DNA from 3 places in the Bradyrhizobium sp. LA2.1 genome. Region 2 is predicted to be linked to each of the others. Evidence: predicted binding sites of a transcription regulator. Region 2 holds the regulator's gene; each other region holds the start of a gene.

Region 1 (5,795 bases), 170 kb from region 2:
CATCCATATCGCCAGCTACGGCTCGGCGTCGTTCGCCCGCGCCCGCCTGACCGGCGTCAAGACCGATGCCTTCGCCAACGACATCAACGCCGACGGTTCGACCGGCTACTACTCGGTGTTCTTCGTCAAGGCGAGCAGCCCCTACAAGAGCGTCGATCAGCTCAAGGGCAAGAACCTCGGCCTCGTCGATCCGAACTCGACCTCCGGCAACAACGTGCCGCGCTTCGAGCTCGACAAGATGGGCATCACGGATGCCGACACCTATTTCAGCAAGGTCGTCTTCACCGGCAGCCACGAGAACGCGATCCTGGCGCTGGCGCAGGGCACGGTCGACGTTGCGGCCAACCAGTGGACCAGCGATGACGATTCCACGCTGGCGCAGATGCTGACCAAGGGCATGCTGAAGAATGCCGACGGCTCGCCGATGAAGAAGGACGATTTCCGCATCATCCACAAGTCGGCACCGATCATCAACGGCCCCTACGCCTATAACTCCGACCTGCCGGAAGATGCCAAGGCGGCGATCGCCAAGGCGTTCTTCGACGCGCCGGCCAAGGACAAGGCGGCCTTCGATCGCCTCCAGGACGGCCAGAAGAAGGGTTTTCATCCCGCCACCACCAAGGACTGGGATGGCACGATCGAGCTGATCAAGTTCGTCGATGCACTGCGTAAGAAGAAGGCGTCCTGAGTTTCGGGACGATAGCACTGGAGCCGGGTCGATGGACCCGGCTCTTTCTCTTTGATCGACTACCTTCCCTGGCCAGATGACCGTCGCGGTTTCGATCCTCCCCGAGCAGCAGCTCGCCGTGCTCAACGCGGCCTATCGCCAGGCGGTCGCGCGCAAGCGGCTCCGACTCCTGTTGGGGGGCGCGATCTTTGCCGCAGCGCTGTTTCTTGCCGCGATCGGCGCGGAAGTGAACCTGCGCACCTTCTTTGCCCATTTCGGCAATTTCATCAGCTATTTCGACCGCATCCTCACGCTCGACAGCGGCCAGCGGGTCTGGACCGATGCCGGCGAGTGGCTGTGGGGCTGGCGCAAATGGCTGAAGATGCTGGGCGAGACGCTGCTGATCTCCTATGTCGGCACGCTGATCGGCGCGACCTTCGCCTTCGCCTTGAATTTCTTCGCGGCCGAGAACACCTCGCCGTCGCCCTGGCTGCGCTTCGTGGTGCGCCGCCTGCTCGAATTCGCCCGCACGGTGCCGGGCATCGTCTTCGCGCTGATCTTCGTGATCGCGTTCGGCCTCGGGCCGATGGCCGGCGTGCTCGCGATCGCGATCCACTCCACCGGCGCGCTCGGCAAGCTGTTCTCCGAGATCGTCGAGAATGCCGACATGAAGCCGGTCGAAGGCATCCGCTCGACCGGCGCGAGCTGGCTCTCCTGCATGCGCTTCGCCGTCGTGCCGCAGGTGACCGCGGGCTATGCCAGCTATGCGCTGCTGCGCTTCGAGATCAACGTCCGCGAGGCCTCGGTCATGGGCTTCGTCGGTGCCGGCGGCATCGGCCAGGAGCTCGTCGTCGCCATCCGCAAGTTCTATTACTCCGACGTCAGTGCCATCCTGCTCACCATCATCATCACGGTCTTCATCATCGACATCACCACGGGCTGGCTGCGCGGCCGTCTGTTCGGCAAGGAGGCACGGACGTGACGAGGCCGCAGGAGGTCGACACGCGAGAGCTTCGCGCGCGCTACCCCGATGTGTTCGACCGCCCCGCCTCGGCGCGGCTCGCGATGCCGGCGATGATCGTCGCGGCGTTTGCGATCCTGGTCTACGGCCTCGTCGATCTCGACTTCTCGCCGTCGCGATTCTTTGCAGGGCTGAGCCAGCTCGGCTGGATCAGCCTGATGATGATCCCGCCCGATCCCGGCACCTCGCTGCCGGTCTATCTGAAGGCGCTGGGCGAGACGCTGTCGATCGCGCTGCTCGGCACGACGCTGGCGGCGGTGTTCGCGCTTCCGGTCAGCCTGCTGGCCGCGCGCAACGTCATACCTTCGCAGATCCTGCGTTTTCCGGTCCGCCGTTTCCTGGATTCGATCCGCGGCGTCGACACCCTGATCTGGGCGCTGGTGTGGATTAACGTCGTCGGGCTTGGTCCGTTCGCCGGCGTGCTCGCCATCGCCGTGTCGGATTTCGGCGCGTTCGGAAAACTGTTCTCGGAGGCGATCGAGGGCGCCGACCAGAAGCAGGTCGAAGGCGTCCGCGCCTCCGGCGGCAGTGCTTTGCACGAAATCCGCTTCGGCCTGCTGCCGCAGGTGCTGCCCGTGATCGCCGGCCAGGTGCTCTATTTCATCGAATCCAACACGCGCTCGGCAACGATCATCGGCATCGTCGGCGCCGGCGGCATCGGCCTCCAGCTCGCCGAGCAGATCCGCGTGCTGGAATGGCAGCGGGTGTCGTTCCTGATCCTGATGATCCTGGTCGCCGTCGCCGCGATCGATTTCATCTCGAGCAAGCTGCGCTTTGCGATCATTGGGCGGCGAGCTGTCGCCTGATCGCCGGCGCCGTAGGGTGGGCAAAGCGAAGCGTGCCCACCACTTCTGCTTAGATATCGGGGAGAGATGGTGGGCACGGCGCAAGTGCGCCTTTGCCCACCCTACGAGCCCTGCGTGGTCGCCCGCTCACCCGTTCTCCACCAGAAACTCCACCCGCTCCGCTGCAAAGCGCGAGTGCTTGGTCACCAGCGGCTTGCCGGCGAGATCGTGGTCGGTCGCGTCAACCACCAAGATCGGCCGCCCCAGCGGCAGATCGAGCCGCGCAGCATCGGTTGCGTCCACGATGCCGGCGGTGATCCGGGTCGCGCCGCGGCTGTAGTCGCGGACGCCGTAATGCTCGAGCAGTTTCGTCATCGAGCGCGTCGCGGCGAACACCTCGCCCGCGCCCGGGAACAATTCCGCTGACAGCCAGGTGGTGGAGACGCAGATCGGCGTGCGGTCGGCGAGGCGGATCGCCTCGATCCGCACCAGCGGCGCGCCGGCCTTCAATCCCAGTTCGCGCGCCAGTTCGCGGGTCGCGACGTCGCCGGACGCCTCGATCAGCCGGCCATGCGGTTCGCGGCCATCGGCGCCGACGATCTCGGAGAAGCGAGTGCGCGAGCGCAAGGGATAAGCGAGGCGCTGCGCCTCGACATAGGTTCCGCTGCCGCGTTCGGCGCGCACGATGCCGCGCTCGGCAAGCGCGGCCAGCGCGCGCCGCACGGTGTGGCGGTTCACGCGATAGGTTTCGGCGATCTCCATCTCGCCCGGCAGCTTGTCGCCGGCCGCAAAGCGACCGTCGGCGATGCCGCGCTCGATGCCGTCGGCAACGAGGCGCCACAGCGCGACGCCCGAAGAGGCTGTGTCCTGCATGCTCATGTCGCCGAGAAGCCTACTTCAGAAATCACACGTTTGTCACGAAACAGTCATGGCGCTTCCGTATCAAGTTGTCTATTATCATAGACAACTTGGATTCGGCAAGTTCTGTCAAAAGCTCGGTGGATTTGGTGACCCAGCACAACAACCAGCAAGTCCAGCGCAAGGCCGCCATGGCCGTGCTGGCGCACGCGGAGGCGGGCGAGATCGCCGCTCGCCTCCGCGCTCTCGCCCTGCCGGCTCATCAGGAGCTGCGCGCGCCGGAAAACGGTCTCGTCATGCTGCGCGGCCGGGTCGGCGGCGACGGTGCGCCGTTCAATCTCGGTGAAGCTACGGTGTCCCGCGCGGCGGTCCGGCTCGCGAGCGGCGAGGTCGGCTTCGGCTACACGCTGGGGCGCGATGGCGAAAAGGCGCGGTTGATCGCGGTGTGCGACGCACTGGCGCAGTCCAGTGATTTCGGCGAGGCGGTGGAGCGTGACGTTATCGCGCCGTTGCGCGAGCAGCTTATGATCCAGCGCAAGCAGGCGGCCGCCGAGACCGCCGCGACGAAGGTTGATTTCTACACCATGGTGCGCGGTGAGGGGTGAGGCCATGACCACGATTGCGGAACTACCGCCGGGTTTCGTCGACAAGGTGTTGTCGGCGCAATCGACCTTTCGTTCCGTCATGGACGCGATGGCGCGGCCGGGCTCGGTCCAGCGCATCGTGCCGATGGCGGGAGCGCCCGAGCCAACGATGCGCGGCACTGCCGCGATCGCGCTGACGCTGTTCGATCACGACACGCCGCTCTGGCTCGATGCCCGGATGGCGGAGAGGTCGGACGTGGTGAAATGGATCAAGTTCCACACCGGCGCGCCGGTGGTGCAGGACTCTTCGATCGCGAGTTTCGCGCTGATCAGCGACGGCGCGGCGCTGCCGTCGCTCGATCGCTTCGCACTGGGCACGAATGAGTATCCCGATCGTTCGACCACGGTGATCCTTCAGGTCGAGAGCCTGGATTCGGGGCGCAGTTTCGAACTGCGTGGCCCCGGCATCGACGGTGTCGCGACGCTTCAGGCCTCGATCAGGCCTTTCGACCTGTTCGAACGGCTGCGGTTCAACGAGGCGCTGTTTCCGCGCGGCATCGATTTGGTGCTGGTCGCCGATGATGCCGTGGTTGCGATCCCGCGCACCACGCGTGTCGTGAACAAGGGAAGCTAGTCGCATGTATGTCGCAGTCAAAGGCGGCGAGCGCGCCATCGAGAACGCCCATCGCCTGCTCGCAAATGCGCGGCGTGGCGACCAGAGCGTTTCCGAGGTCACGCTGGATCAGATCTCGGAGCAGCTTGGCCTCGCCGTGGACCGCGTCATGAGCGAAGGGTCGCTCTACGACCGAGAGCTCGCGGCGCTCGCCATCAAGCAGGCGCGCGGGGATCTGATCGAGGCGATCTTCCTGGTCCGCGCCTTCCGCGCCACCCTGCCGCGCTTCGGCGCCAGCGAGCCGGTCGAGACCGGCGCGATGCGGGTGCAGAGGCGGGTGTCGGCGACCTTCAAGGACATTCCCGGCGGCCAGATCCTCGGGCCGACCTTCGACTACACGCATCGTTTGCTCGATCCCTCGCTTGGCCAGGGCTTTGTGCCTGAAGTGCCGGCGACGGCCGAAGCTTCGACGGCGCCCACGCCGCGTGTGACCGATATCCTGGGCCGCGACGGGCTGATCGAATCCTCGCCGCGGGCCGAAGACGGCGCCAGCGTCGGCGATCTCACGCGCGAACCGCTGAACTTCCCGGCCGATCGCGACCTGCGCCTGCAAAACCTCGCGCGCGGTGACGAAGGCTTTCTGCTGGCCATGGGGTATTCCACCCAGCGCGGTTACGGCCGCAACCATCCCTTCGTCGGCGAGATCCGCTTCGGCGAGGTCGAGGTCGAATTTTTCGCGGAAGACGTCGGCTTCGCCGTGCCGCTCGGCTCCATCGAGCTCACCGAGTGCCAGATGGTGAATCAATTCAAGGGTTCGGCGACGGAAGCGCCGTGTTTCACCCGCGGCTATGGTCTCGCCTTCGGCCAGAGCGAGCGCAAGACCATGTCGATGGCGCTGGTCGACCGGGCGCTGCGTGCCCGCGAGCTCGGTGAAGAGGCCGTGGCCCCCGCGCAAGATGAAGAATTCGTGATGTCGCATTCGGACAACGTCCAGGCGACCGGCTTCGTCGAGCATCTGAAGCTGCCGCATTATGTCGACTTCCAGTCCGAGCTCGGCCTCCTGCGCAAGCTGCGCAGGGAATTTGCCGAGGCCAACGCGCCCGATGCCATGAAGGAGGCCGCGGAATGAACGCGCCCGCCTACAATTTCGCCTATCTCGACGAGCAGACCAAGCGGATGATCCGCCGCGCGATCCTCAAGGCGATCGCTATTCCGGGTTATCAGGTGCCGTTCGCCAGCCGTGAAATGCCGATGCCCTACGGTTGGG
Region 2 (5,795 bases):
TCGCAGGCCCGCCGTCCTATCTCAGCCTGTTCAACGCGGCGCTGATCCTCGCCATCATGGTGCTGCCCTTCATCACCTCGATCTCGGTCGACGTGTTCAAGACGGTGCCGCCGGTGCTCAAGGAAGCCGCCTACGGCGTCGGCTGCACCACCTGGGAAGTCGTGCGCAGCGTGGTGATCCCCTACACCCGCGTCGGCGTCATCGGCGGTGTCATGCTGGCGCTCGGCCGCGCGCTCGGCGAGACCATGGCGGTGACCTTCATCATCGGCAACTCGTTCCGCATCTCGTCGTCGATCTTCGCCCCGGGCACCACGATCTCGGCGGCGATCGCATCGGAGTTCGCCGAGAGCGACGGCCTGCACCAGTCCGGCCTGATCCTGCTCGGCCTGCTGCTGTTCGTGCTGACATTCTTCGTGCTCGCGGCTGCACGGTTGATGCTGATGCGTCTTGAAAAGAAGGCGGGGAAGTAACATGAACCCGATCTACGCACGCCGCCGCCGCATGGACATCGTCATCCGTGTGCTCTGCCTGGCTGCCGCTGCCTTCGGCGTCACATGGCTCGCGCTGATTCTGATGACGCTGCTCTACAACGGCATTGCCGGCCTGAACCTGGAGCTCTTCGTTGCGGACACGCCGCCTCCGGGCTCGACCGAGGGCGGCCTGCGCAACGCCATCGTGGGTTCGATCATCATGACCGTGCTCGGCGTCGGCATCGGCGCGCCGCTCGGTCTGTTCGCCGGCACCTATCTCGCCGAGTACGGCCGCAACGACCGCCTGACCTCGGTGATCCGCTTCATCAACGACATCCTGCTCTCGGCGCCCTCGATCATCATCGGCCTGTTCATCTATGGTGCGGTGGTGGTGCCGATGCGCGGCTTCTCGGCGATTGCCGGCTGCCTCGCGCTTGCGGTGATCGTCATCCCGGTGGTGCTGCGCACGACCGAGGACATGCTGCTGCTGGTGCCGAACGCACTGCGTGAGGCGGCCTCGGCGCTCGGCCTGCCGCGCTCGCTGGTGATCAAGCGCATCGCCTATCGCGCGGCGCGCTCGGGCCTCATCACCGGCGTGATGCTGGCCACCGCCCGCGTCGCCGGCGAGACCGCGCCGCTGCTCTTCACCGCGCTGTCGAACCAGTTCTTCAGCCTGGGTCTGAACAAGACGATGGCGAACTTGCCGGTCACCATCAACAATTTCGTGCAGAGCCCCTACGCCTACTGGAAGCAGCTCGCCTGGAGCGGCGCGCTGCTCATCACCCTGACCGTTCTTGCCCTGAATATTGGCGCGCGCATTCTGAGCGCCGAGAGGACCGCAAAATGAGTGATCTTTCCGTATCGATGAGCGCGGCCGGTGGTTTGCCCCAAGCGCCGGTGCTGCCCGAAGCTCCGGCCAAGGTGACGGTGCGCAACCTCAATTTCTATTACGGCGAGCACCACGCGCTGAAGAACATCAATCTGGCGCTCGGTACCAACCGCGTCACGGCGTTCATCGGCCCGTCGGGCTGCGGCAAGTCGACCCTGCTGCGCATCTTCAATCGGATGTACGACCTCTATCCGGGCCAGCGCGTCACCGGTCAGCTCATGCTCGACCAGACCAACGTCCTCGACCCCAAGCTGGACCTCAATCTGCTGCGCGCCCGCGTCGGCATGGTGTTCCAGAAGCCGACGCCGTTCCCGATGACGATCTACGAGAACATCGCCTTCGGCATCCGCCTTTACGAGAAGATCTCGAAGTCCGAGATGGACGACCGCGTCGAGAAGGCGCTGCGCGGCGGCGCGCTGTGGAACGAGGTCAAGGACAAGCTCAACGCCTCCGGCCTGTCGCTCTCCGGCGGCCAGCAGCAGCGCCTCTGCATCGCCCGCACGGTCGCGGTGCGGCCCGAGGTGATCTTGTTCGACGAGCCCTGCTCGGCGCTCGACCCGATCTCGACCGCCAAGGTCGAGGAGCTGATCCAGGAACTGTCCGAGAACTACACGATCGCGATCGTCACCCACAACATGCAGCAGGCGGCGCGCGTCTCCGACAAGACCGCCTTCATGTATCTCGGCGAGCTGATCGAGTTCGACGACACCAGCAAGATCTTCACGTCGCCGACCGACCGGCGCACGCAGGATTACATCACCGGCCGGTTCGGCTGAGGAGACGGAACATGGGTTCTGAACATACCGCAAAGGCCTTCGACACCGACCTCCAGGAGCTCACGCGCCTGGTCGCCGAGATGGGCGGCATCGCCGAGCGCATGATCGTCGATTCCGTCGACGCGCTGATCCGCCGCGACGTCGCGCTCGGCCAGCGCGTGGTCACCATCGACACCGAGCTCGACGCGCTCCAGAAGAAGATCGAGGAGCGCGCCGTTCTCACCATCGCGCGCCGCCAGCCGATGGCGGTGGATCTGCGCGAGATCGTCGGCGCCATGCGCGTCGCCACCGATCTCGAGCGGATCGGCGACCTCGCCAAGAACATGGGCAAGCGCGTCGCGGCGCTGGAGACGGATTTCCATCCGCTCAAGCTGTTCCGCGGCCTGGAGCACATGACCGATCTCGTGCAGCAGCAGGTCAAGTCGGTGCTGGACGCCTATGCCGCGCACGATCTGCCGGCGGCGATGGCGGTGTGGAAGGGCGACGAGGAAGTCGACGCCATCTGCACCTCGCTGTTCCGCGAGCTCCTCACCTACATGATGGAGGATCCGCGCAACATCTCGTTCTGCATCCACCTGATGTTCTGCGCCAAGAACATCGAGCGCATCGGTGACCACGCCACCAACATCGCCGAGACCGTGTTCTACATGATCGAGGGCCAGGCGATCACCGACAAGCGGCCGAAGGGCGACATGACGACTTTCGCCACGACGGTCCCGAACACTTAAGGAGCGACGAACACCATGGGCGCACGCATTATGGTGGTTGAGGACGAGGAAGCTCTCACCGAGCTTCTCCGCTACAACCTCGAAGGCGACGGCTATGACGTCGAGACGGTGATGCGCGGCGACGATGCCGACACCCGCCTCAAGGAGCATATCCCCGATTTGATCGTGCTCGACTGGATGCTGCCGGGCCTCTCCGGCATCGAGCTGTGCCGGCGGCTGCGCACCCGGCCCGAGACCAAGCAGCTCCCGATCATCATGCTCACCGCGCGCGGCGAGGAGAGCGAGCGGGTGCGGGGCCTTGCGACCGGCGCCGACGACTACATCGTCAAGCCGTTCTCGGTGCCGGAGCTGCTGGCACGCGTGAAGGGCCTGCTCAGGCGCGCCAGCCCGGAGCGGCTCGCCACCGTGCTCGCCTATGGCGACATCGAGCTCGACCGCGACAAGCGCCGCGTGGCGCGCTCGGGCCGGCCGATCGATCTCGGTCCGACCGAATATCGCCTGCTGGAGTTCTTCCTGGAGCATCCCGGCCGCGTGTTCTCGCGCGAGCAGCTGCTCGACAGCGTCTGGGGCCGTGACATCTACATCGACGAGCGCACCGTCGACGTCCATATCGGCCGCCTGCGCAAGCTGCTCAATCTCGGCCGCGAGCAGGACCCGATCCGCACCGTCCGCGGCGCGGGCTACGCACTGGACGATCGCTTTGCGAAGGCGGAGCAGGCGTAAGCTCGGTGAGCTGCGGCCATCTCTCGGTGTCGTCCCGGACAAGCGTAAGCGCGGGTCCAGGACGCCCACCGCGAGTGATTATTGTGCGAAAAGGTAACTCCGAGTCCCCGTAGCCACATCTTGCGGTGGTTAGGGGGTCCGGATCAGCGCGCGCTTGAGGCGCGCTTGTCCGGGACGACATCGGATTTGCTGAGCCGTCATCGTGTGACGGCTCCTTGTCTGAGCTCAGAACGACTTCAGCGCGGACCCGGCTTCGCCGGCGCGCGCCGGCGCTCGGCCGCGGGCTGATACGCCACGCGCGAGTGCTGGGCGCAGTAGGGCAGGCCGGAGAGCGCCTTGCCGCCGCAGAAGAAGAAATCCGGGCTCGAGGGATCGCCGACCGGCCAGTGGCAGGTCGCCTCGTTCAGCTCCAGCAGCGACAGCCGCTGGCTCATCGGCACGACGTTGTCGTAGGTGACCGGTTCGGCCTCGACCTCGACTTCGAAGGCCTGCGCCAGCGCGGTGTTGCCGCGTGCGATCGGGCGTGTCACCCGCATCATGTGCTGCGCCGGACGCGCCTTGCGCGGCCGCGGCGCTGCCGATGAAGGGCTCTTGGCGCGGCCCGACAGGCCGAGCCGGTGCACTTTGCCGATTACGGCATTGCGGGTCACATTGCCGAGTTCAGCGGCGATCTGGCTGGCCGAAAGTCCGGCCTCCCAGAGCTTTTTCAGCTGCTCGACGCGATCATCCGACCAGGTCAAAACGGTCATTGCACCCTTTCCTTCGCCGGCGCCTGCCATCCTGGCGGCCGCACGGCGAATGCCTAAGCTTCGAAAAACCCGTGCCGCCAGAATCCCTTAAGGCTCGCCGGGCGCACCAGATGCGCCCGAACGCTTACGCCGGTACATGAGGACTTAGAGGATCAGAACTGCTGCACGAGATGTCGTATCTGACAAGCCAAACGCTACAATATGGCGTGACTCACGCGCAAGAGTCCGCCGACTCGCTTCCACATGTTCCGTGGCGGAAATACGCAAAATCGCCACCGCAAGACTACGGATTTTGCGTTTCGCGAGGCTTTCCGGGCGGCATTGACACCGGTTTCACCAGGCATAAGATAGTCACACGTGCCGCCCTTAAAAGGCGGCACGTTTCGTTTTCCGGGCCGGTCAATGGTGCGTTGCGCAATGCACGCTCACACCGTCCGCAACATTCAAGTGATCGTCATGACTAACAGCGCAGCGCCGCATTTGCTCCCCGTTTTCGCCAGGTCCGACCTCGGTTTCGAGCGCGGTGAAGGCTGCTGGCTGATTGCGACCAATGGCGATCGCTATCTCGATTTCACCTCGGGCGTGGCGGTGAATGCGCTCGGCCATGCTCATCCTGCGTTGGTCAAGGCGTTGCAGGAGCAGGCCACCAAACTCTGGCATATGTCGAACCTGTTCCAGAGCCCGGACGGCGAGAAGCTCGCCGCGCGTCTGTGCAACGAAAGCTTCGCGGACTTCGTGTTCTTCTGCAATTCCGGCGCCGAAGCGCTGGAAGGTGTGATCAAGCTCGTCCGCCATCATCACTTCTCCAAGGGTCATCCGGAACGTTACCGCATCATCACCTTCGAAGGCGCCTTCCACGGCCGCACGCTGGCAACGCTCGCCGCGACCGGTTCGGCAAAATATCTCGAAGGGTTTGGCCCGCCGATGGACGGCTTCGACCAGGTCCCGCATGGCGATGTCGAAGCCGTCAAGAAGGCGATCGGTCCGCAGACCGCCGGCATCCTGATCGAGCCGATCCAGGGCGAGGGCGGCGTGCGTTCGGCAACGCCCGCCTTCCTGAGGGCGTTGCGCCAGCTCTGCGATGAGAAGGGCCTGCTGCTCGCGTTCGACGAGGTGCAGACCGGCATGGGCCGCACCGGCGATCTGTTCGCGCATCGCCGCACCGGCGTCACGCCTGACGTGATGTCGCTGGCCAAAGCGCTCGGTGGCGGCTTCCCGATCGGCGCGGTGCTGGCGACCGCGGACGCGGCTGCCGGCATGGGGCCCGGCTCGCACGGTTCGACCTTCGGCGGCAATCCGCTCGCGATCTCGGCTGCCAACGCTGTGCTCGACGTCATGCTCAAGCCCGGCTTCTTCGACCACGTGCAGAAGATGTCGCTGCTGCTCAAGCAGAAGCTCGCCTCCGTGATCGATCGTTATCCTGACATCGTCAGCGAAGTGCGCGGCGAAGGCCTTCTGAT
Region 3 (5,795 bases), on a different contig from region 2:
GGCCGCCGCCAAAGCCCTTGGCGTCAGCCGCGCCACGCTGCACAGGAAGCTGAAGCGGTTCGAGCTGAAGCACTGAGCTGCGGCTCTGTTTTTCTTCCGCGCCCACCAACTCAACCCTCATGGTGAGGAGGCCGCGAAGCGGCCGTCTCGAACCCATGCAGACCTGGCTGTGCCCGCGGCCATCCTTCGAGACGCGCGCAAGAGCGCGCTCCTCAGGATGAGGGCTGAGTGTGTGGGGGCAGCTGCGTCACCTGTCGCAGAACTGCGACAGGTCGGGCCGGCCATCGCTCACGCCCGGGCTGACAGAAAAACGCTCCCGCGACATCGTCGGCGCAAGTCGTGAACACGCGACGAATTGCGCAAACAGCAAACATCGGGAGTGATCAATGAACAAGGTGGAATTCCTCGGCGTCACCCAGGTTCCCTTCGCCGAACGCTATGACAATTTCATCGGCGGCAAATTCGTCGCGCCAATCTCCGGCAAGTACTTTGACAACGCCTCGCCGGTGAACGGCCAGATCGTCTGCAAGATCGCGCGTTCCGACGCGCAGGACGTCGAGGCCGCCCTCGATGCGGCGCACGCCGCCAAGGGCGCCTGGGGACGCACCAGCGTCGCCGAGCGCGCCGCGATCCTGAACCGGATCGCCGACCGGATGGAAGAGAATCTGGAGCGCCTTGCGATTGCCGAGACCTGGGACAACGGCAAGCCGATCCGCGAGACCCGCGCCGCCGACCTGCCACTCGCGATCGATCATTTCCGGTATTTCGCCGGCGTGGTGCGCGCACAGGAAGGCTCGATCGGCGAGATCGACCACGACACCATCGCCTATCATTTCCACGAACCGCTCGGCGTGGTCGGCCAGATCATCCCCTGGAACTTCCCGCTGCTGATGGCCTGCTGGAAGCTCGCGCCGGCGCTCGCCGCCGGCAATTGCGTCGTGCTCAAGCCGGCCGAGCAGACTCCGGCCTCGATCATGGTCTGGGCCGAGATCATCGGCGATCTCCTGCCGCCCGGCGTTCTCAACATCGTCAATGGCTTTGGCCTCGAAGCCGGCAAGCCGCTCGCGTCCAGCCCGCGGATCGCGAAAATCGCCTTCACCGGCGAGACCACGACGGGCCGGCTGATCATGCAATATGCCAGCCAGAACCTGATCCCGGTCACGCTGGAGCTCGGCGGCAAGTCGCCGAACATCTTCTTCAACGACGTCACCGCCGAGGACGACGACTTCTTCGACAAGGCGATCGAAGGCTTTGTGATGTTCGCGCTGAACCAGGGCGAGGTCTGCACCTGTCCGAGCCGGGCGCTGGTCCACGCCGATATCTATGACCGCTTCATGGAGCGGGCGCTGAAGCGCGTCGCCGCGATCAAGCAGGGCGACCCGCGTGCGGCCGACACCATGATCGGCGCGCAGGCATCTAGCGAACAGCTCGCCAAGATCCTCTCCTATATCGACATCGGCAAGCAGGAGGGCGCCAAGGTGCTGGCCGGCGGCGGTCGTGCCGAGCTCGGCGGCGATCTTTCCGGCGGCTTCTACGTCCAGCCGACGGTGTTCGAGGGCCACAACAAGATGCGAATCTTCCAGGAGGAGATCTTTGGTCCCGTCGTCTCGGTCACGACCTTCAAGACCGATGACGAAGCGCTCGCGATCGCCAACGACACGCTCTATGGCCTGGGGGCCGGCGTCTGGAGTCGCGATGCCAACCGCTGCTACCGCTTCGGCCGGGCCATCCAGGCCGGACGGGTCTGGACCAACTGCTACCATGCGTATCCTGCGCATGCCGCGTTCGGCGGCTACAAGCAGTCGGGCGTCGGTCGCGAGACCCACAAGATGATGCTCGATCACTACCAGCAGACCAAGAATCTCCTGGTCAGCTACAGCCCCAAGAAGCTTGGTTTCTTCTGATCGGGCAAGATCTGATTGGGCAAGATCTGATGGGGTAGGAGAGGGCGGTGCAACCTTGCGCCGCCCTCTCCGCCGTCATCCGTCTGTCAGAGTCTTGAGACAATACGACAGCGCCGACCGTATCCGGTTCGGCGCCCGCGGCATTCGAAGCGATGCCGGGCAAAGACGGAGGCTTGGTGATGCGGAACAGTCGTTCAGGACGGAAAATGGGTGTCGCAGCGATGCTGTTCGGCGCGGCGGTGCTGCCCCTGTCGATGGCCTTTGCACAGTCCGGTCCGGCGCCAGCCGGCGCCAAGCCCTTCCTGACCGTCGATGGAAAGGTGCCGCTGGTCCTTGGCCATCGCGGCCTGCCGGGCCTGGTACCTGAAGAGACCGAGGCGTCGTACGACCTCGCCGCGGCGCTCGGGACCGATGCGCTCGAAGAGGATTTGCACCTGACCAAGGATTGCGTTCTGGTCGTGCGTCATAACCCCTGGCTGAGCGACAACACCAACATTGCCGAGGTGGCGAAGACCAATGCGGCCGTCGCCGCCCGCAAGCGCACCGTGGCCGGTGTGCGCGTCAAGGCCCCGCCGGCCACCGGCGTGCCTGCCGACTACCTGACGGATCTCAGCGACCCGGCCGATCCCAAATCGGTGCTGAAGTCGCTGATCGTGGACGGCGAGGATCATACCAACGATTGGTCGATCAGCGATTTCACCATGGCCGAGCTGAAGCAATGGATCGGCGGCACCACCTATGACGCGGCCAACGAGCGGCCGAAAGTCTTCAACGGCAAGCTCCCGATCATCAGCTTCCAGGACGTCATCGACATCGCCAAGGTCAAGAGCAAGGAGACCGGGCGGACCATCCTCGTCTATCCCGAAACCAAGAACCCGACCTGGAACAATGCCCAGGCGATCGCCAATGGCTGCGGCGCGGCCGGTAGCCGTCCGCTCGAGGATGCCCTGATCAAGATCATTGGCGACAACGGCCTCAATACCAAGGACGCTCCCATCCTGGTCGCTTCGAACCCGGCAGCCTGAAATATATGCGCAGCCACGGCCTTCAGACGCGGCAGGTCCAACTCGTCGACGGCAACGGAATCGACTTCAAAACCGGCAAGGTTCTCCTCAACAACATCACGAATTCGCGCCCGTTCGACTGGACGGTTGCGGGCGAGGCCCGCCTGTACGATGCGATGCTGACGCCCGAGGGGCTTGCCGAGATCAAGACCTATGCCGAGGGCATCGGTCCGTGGAAGGCCTATATCGTTCCGCTCAAGATCGCGCCGTGGAAGGACAGCAATGCCGACGGCACGCCCTACAAGGGATCGACGCCGGAGGCTTCGACGCAGGACGCGACCAGCCTTGTCGCGGACGCGCACAAGCTCGGTCTTTTTGTCCATGTCTTCACGTTTCGGAATGAGAAGAAGTATCTTGCCGCCGACTATCGCGGCGACCCGAGCCTTGAATATCTCAAATTCTACCGGCTCGGCGTCGATGGGGTCTTCAGCGACTTCACGCATACCGGCGTTGCCGCCCGTGCGGCGTATTTGCGCGAGTTGGGCTGGTAAGGCTGGCACGGCGAATCGGACGCGCGTGGGATTTCGGATACAAAACAGCGCGTCCGATTTCTCTGCGTTGGCTGCTCACGTTCCCTTCGCTGACCGGTGAGCTAAAGTTGCCCGATCGCCGCCAAAGGTTTTGCAAAGTTTCGGTCACGTTGCAGTGCGGCATAATGAAAGTCGCGCCATGCCGCCGCGGTCCTTTCCAAGGGCGTTTGACTTGGGTTAGAGAGGGCTGAAGTTTTCTCTGACCCGGAATTCCCATGGCCGCACCCAAGAAAGCCGCCGCAAGCACTCCACAGGACAAGACCGACGGCGGTTCGCCCCCGGAATTCACCAGAGAGCAGGAGCTCAAAGCGCTCCGCGACATGCTCCTGATCCGGCGGTTCGAGGAAAAGGCCGGCCAGCTCTACGGCATGGGCGCGATCGGCGGCTTCTGCCACCTCTATATCGGCCAGGAGGCCGTGGTGGTCGGCATGCAGATGGCCCTGAAGCAGGGCGATCAGGTCATCACCGGCTATCGCGACCACGGTCATATGCTCGCCACCGGCATGGAGGCCAACGGCGTCATGGCCGAGCTCACCGGCCGGCGCGGCGGCTATTCCAAGGGCAAGGGCGGCTCCATGCACATGTTCAGCAAGGAGAAGCACTTCTACGGCGGCCACGGCATCGTCGGCGCCCAGGTCTCGCTCGGCACGGGTCTGGCCTTCGCCAACCACTATCGTGGTAACGACAATGTCAGCGTCACCTATTTCGGCGACGGCGCGGCCAACCAGGGCCAGGTCTATGAGAGCTTCAACATGGCGGAGCTCTGGAAGCTGCCGGTGATCTACGTCATCGAGAACAACCGCTACGCCATGGGCACCTCGGTGTCGCGCGCTTCGGCGCAGCAGGATTTCTCCAAGCGCGGCGCGTCCTTCAATATCCCCGGCATGCAGGTCGACGGCATGGACGTCCGCGCCGTGAAGGCCGCGGGCGAGGAGGCGGCGGCCTGGTGCCGTGCCGGCAAGGGCCCCTTCATCCTGGAGATGCAGACCTACCGCTATCGCGGCCACTCGATGTCCGACCCCGCCAAGTACAGAACGCGCGAAGAGGTCGAAAAAGTCCGCCACGATCAGGACCCGATCGAGCAGGTGCGCAACCGCCTGCTCGCGGCCAAGGTGAGCGAGGCCGATCTCAAGGCGATCGACGCCGAGGTCCGCGACATCGTCAATGCGTCCGCCGACTTCGCCCAGCATGATCCCGAGCCGGATGCCGCCGAGCTCTGGACCGACATTTACCGCTGAACGCGCGCAAGCTTTCTTTTGGAGTCGATATGCCAATTCAAGTGCTGATGCCCGCGTTGTCGCCCACGATGGAGAAGGGCAACCTTGCCAAGTGGCTGAAGAAAGAGGGCGAGACGATCAAGTCTGGCGACGTCATCGCCGAGATCGAGACCGACAAGGCGACCATGGAGGTCGAGGCGACCGATGAAGGTACGCTCGGCAAGATCCTGATCCCCGAGGGCACCGCCGACGTTGCCGTGAACACGCCGATCGCGACCATTCTCGCCGATGGCGAGACGGCCGCCGATCTCGCCAAGGCGCCGGCCGCGCCCGCGCCGAGCGTCGCGCAGGAAGTCGCCGAATCCCGCTCTCCGGTCGGCGAAGGCAAGCCGATGATCTCGGCGCCGAAGGCTGCGGCTGCCCCCCAGGCCGTTGCCGAGCCCGATCCCGAAGTGCCCGCCGGCACCGCGATGGTGACGCAGACCATCCGCGAAGCGTTGCGCGACGCCATGGCCGAAGAAATGCGCCGCGACGCCGACGTCTTCGTGATGGGCGAGGAAGTCGCTGAATATCAGGGCGCCTACAAAGTGACCCAGGGCCTGCTCCAGGAGTTCGGCGCCAAGCGCGTCATCGACACGCCGATCACCGAGCACGGCTTTGCCGGCATCGGCGTCGGTGCCGCCATGACCGGGCTGAAGCCGATCGTCGAGTTCATGACCTTCAACTTCGCCATGCAGGCGATCGACCAGATCATCAACTCAGCGGCCAAGACGCTCTACATGTCCGGCGGCCAGATGGGCTGCTCGATCGTGTTCCGCGGCCCGAACGGCGCCGCCGCGCGCGTCGCCGCCCAGCACAGTCAGGACTATTCGTCCTGGTATTCCAACGTCCCGGGTCTCAAGGTGGTCGCGCCGTTCTCCGCAGCGGACTACAAGGGCCTGCTCAAGGCTGCGATCCGCGATCCCAATCCGGTGATCTTCCTCGAGAACGAGGTGCTCTACGGCCATACCGGCGAAGTGCCGAAGCTCGATGACTTCGTGATCCCGATCGGCAAGGCGCGCATCGTGCGTTCGGGCAGCC

The links. Region 2 encodes PhoB, which activates phosphate uptake and scavenging genes when phosphate is short. Its sites were predicted from a motif close to TGTCATNNANCTGTCAT; they were not measured.
Region 1: the regulator PhoB is predicted to act here: its motif matches at 3,387-3,403, upstream of phnF (phosphonate metabolism transcriptional regulator PhnF).
Region 3: the regulator PhoB is predicted to act here: its motif matches at 1,978-1,994, upstream of ABIB95_RS34455 (glycerophosphodiester phosphodiesterase family protein).

Annotation. Positions count from the first base shown of each region.
Region 1 is NZ_JBEPQI010000006.1:430,120-435,914, forward strand. Features, by position in the region: gene phnD (phosphonate ABC transporter substrate-binding protein) at 1-688, shown strand, start outside; gene phnE (phosphonate ABC transporter, permease protein PhnE) at 765-1,649, shown strand; gene phnE (phosphonate ABC transporter, permease protein PhnE) at 1,646-2,494, shown strand; gene phnF (phosphonate metabolism transcriptional regulator PhnF) at 2,621-3,352, opposite strand; gene phnG (phosphonate C-P lyase system protein PhnG) at 3,472-3,936, shown strand; gene phnH (phosphonate C-P lyase system protein PhnH) at 3,941-4,549, shown strand; gene ABIB95_RS14690 (carbon-phosphorus lyase complex subunit) at 4,554-5,657, shown strand; gene ABIB95_RS14695 (alpha-D-ribose 1-methylphosphonate 5-phosphate C-P-lyase PhnJ) at 5,654-5,795, shown strand, end outside.
Region 2 is NZ_JBEPQI010000006.1:262,726-268,520, forward strand. Features, by position in the region: gene pstC (phosphate ABC transporter permease subunit PstC) at 1-470, shown strand, start outside; gene pstA (phosphate ABC transporter permease PstA) at 472-1,317, shown strand; gene pstB (phosphate ABC transporter ATP-binding protein PstB) at 1,314-2,135, shown strand; gene phoU (phosphate signaling complex protein PhoU) at 2,147-2,863, shown strand; gene phoB (phosphate regulon transcriptional regulator PhoB) at 2,879-3,586, shown strand; gene ABIB95_RS13890 (GcrA family cell cycle regulator) at 3,823-4,335, opposite strand; gene ABIB95_RS13895 (aspartate aminotransferase family protein) at 4,792-5,795, shown strand, end outside.
Region 3 is NZ_JBEPQI010000023.1:63,682-69,476, forward strand. Features, by position in the region: gene ABIB95_RS34445 (GAF domain-containing protein) at 1-76, shown strand, start outside; gene adh (aldehyde dehydrogenase) at 387-1,904, shown strand; gene ABIB95_RS34455 (glycerophosphodiester phosphodiesterase family protein) at 2,111-2,929, shown strand; gene ABIB95_RS34460 (glycerophosphodiester phosphodiesterase family protein) at 2,935-3,459, shown strand; gene pdhA (pyruvate dehydrogenase (acetyl-transferring) E1 component subunit alpha) at 3,714-4,736, shown strand; gene ABIB95_RS34470 (pyruvate dehydrogenase complex E1 component subunit beta) at 4,766-5,795, shown strand, end outside.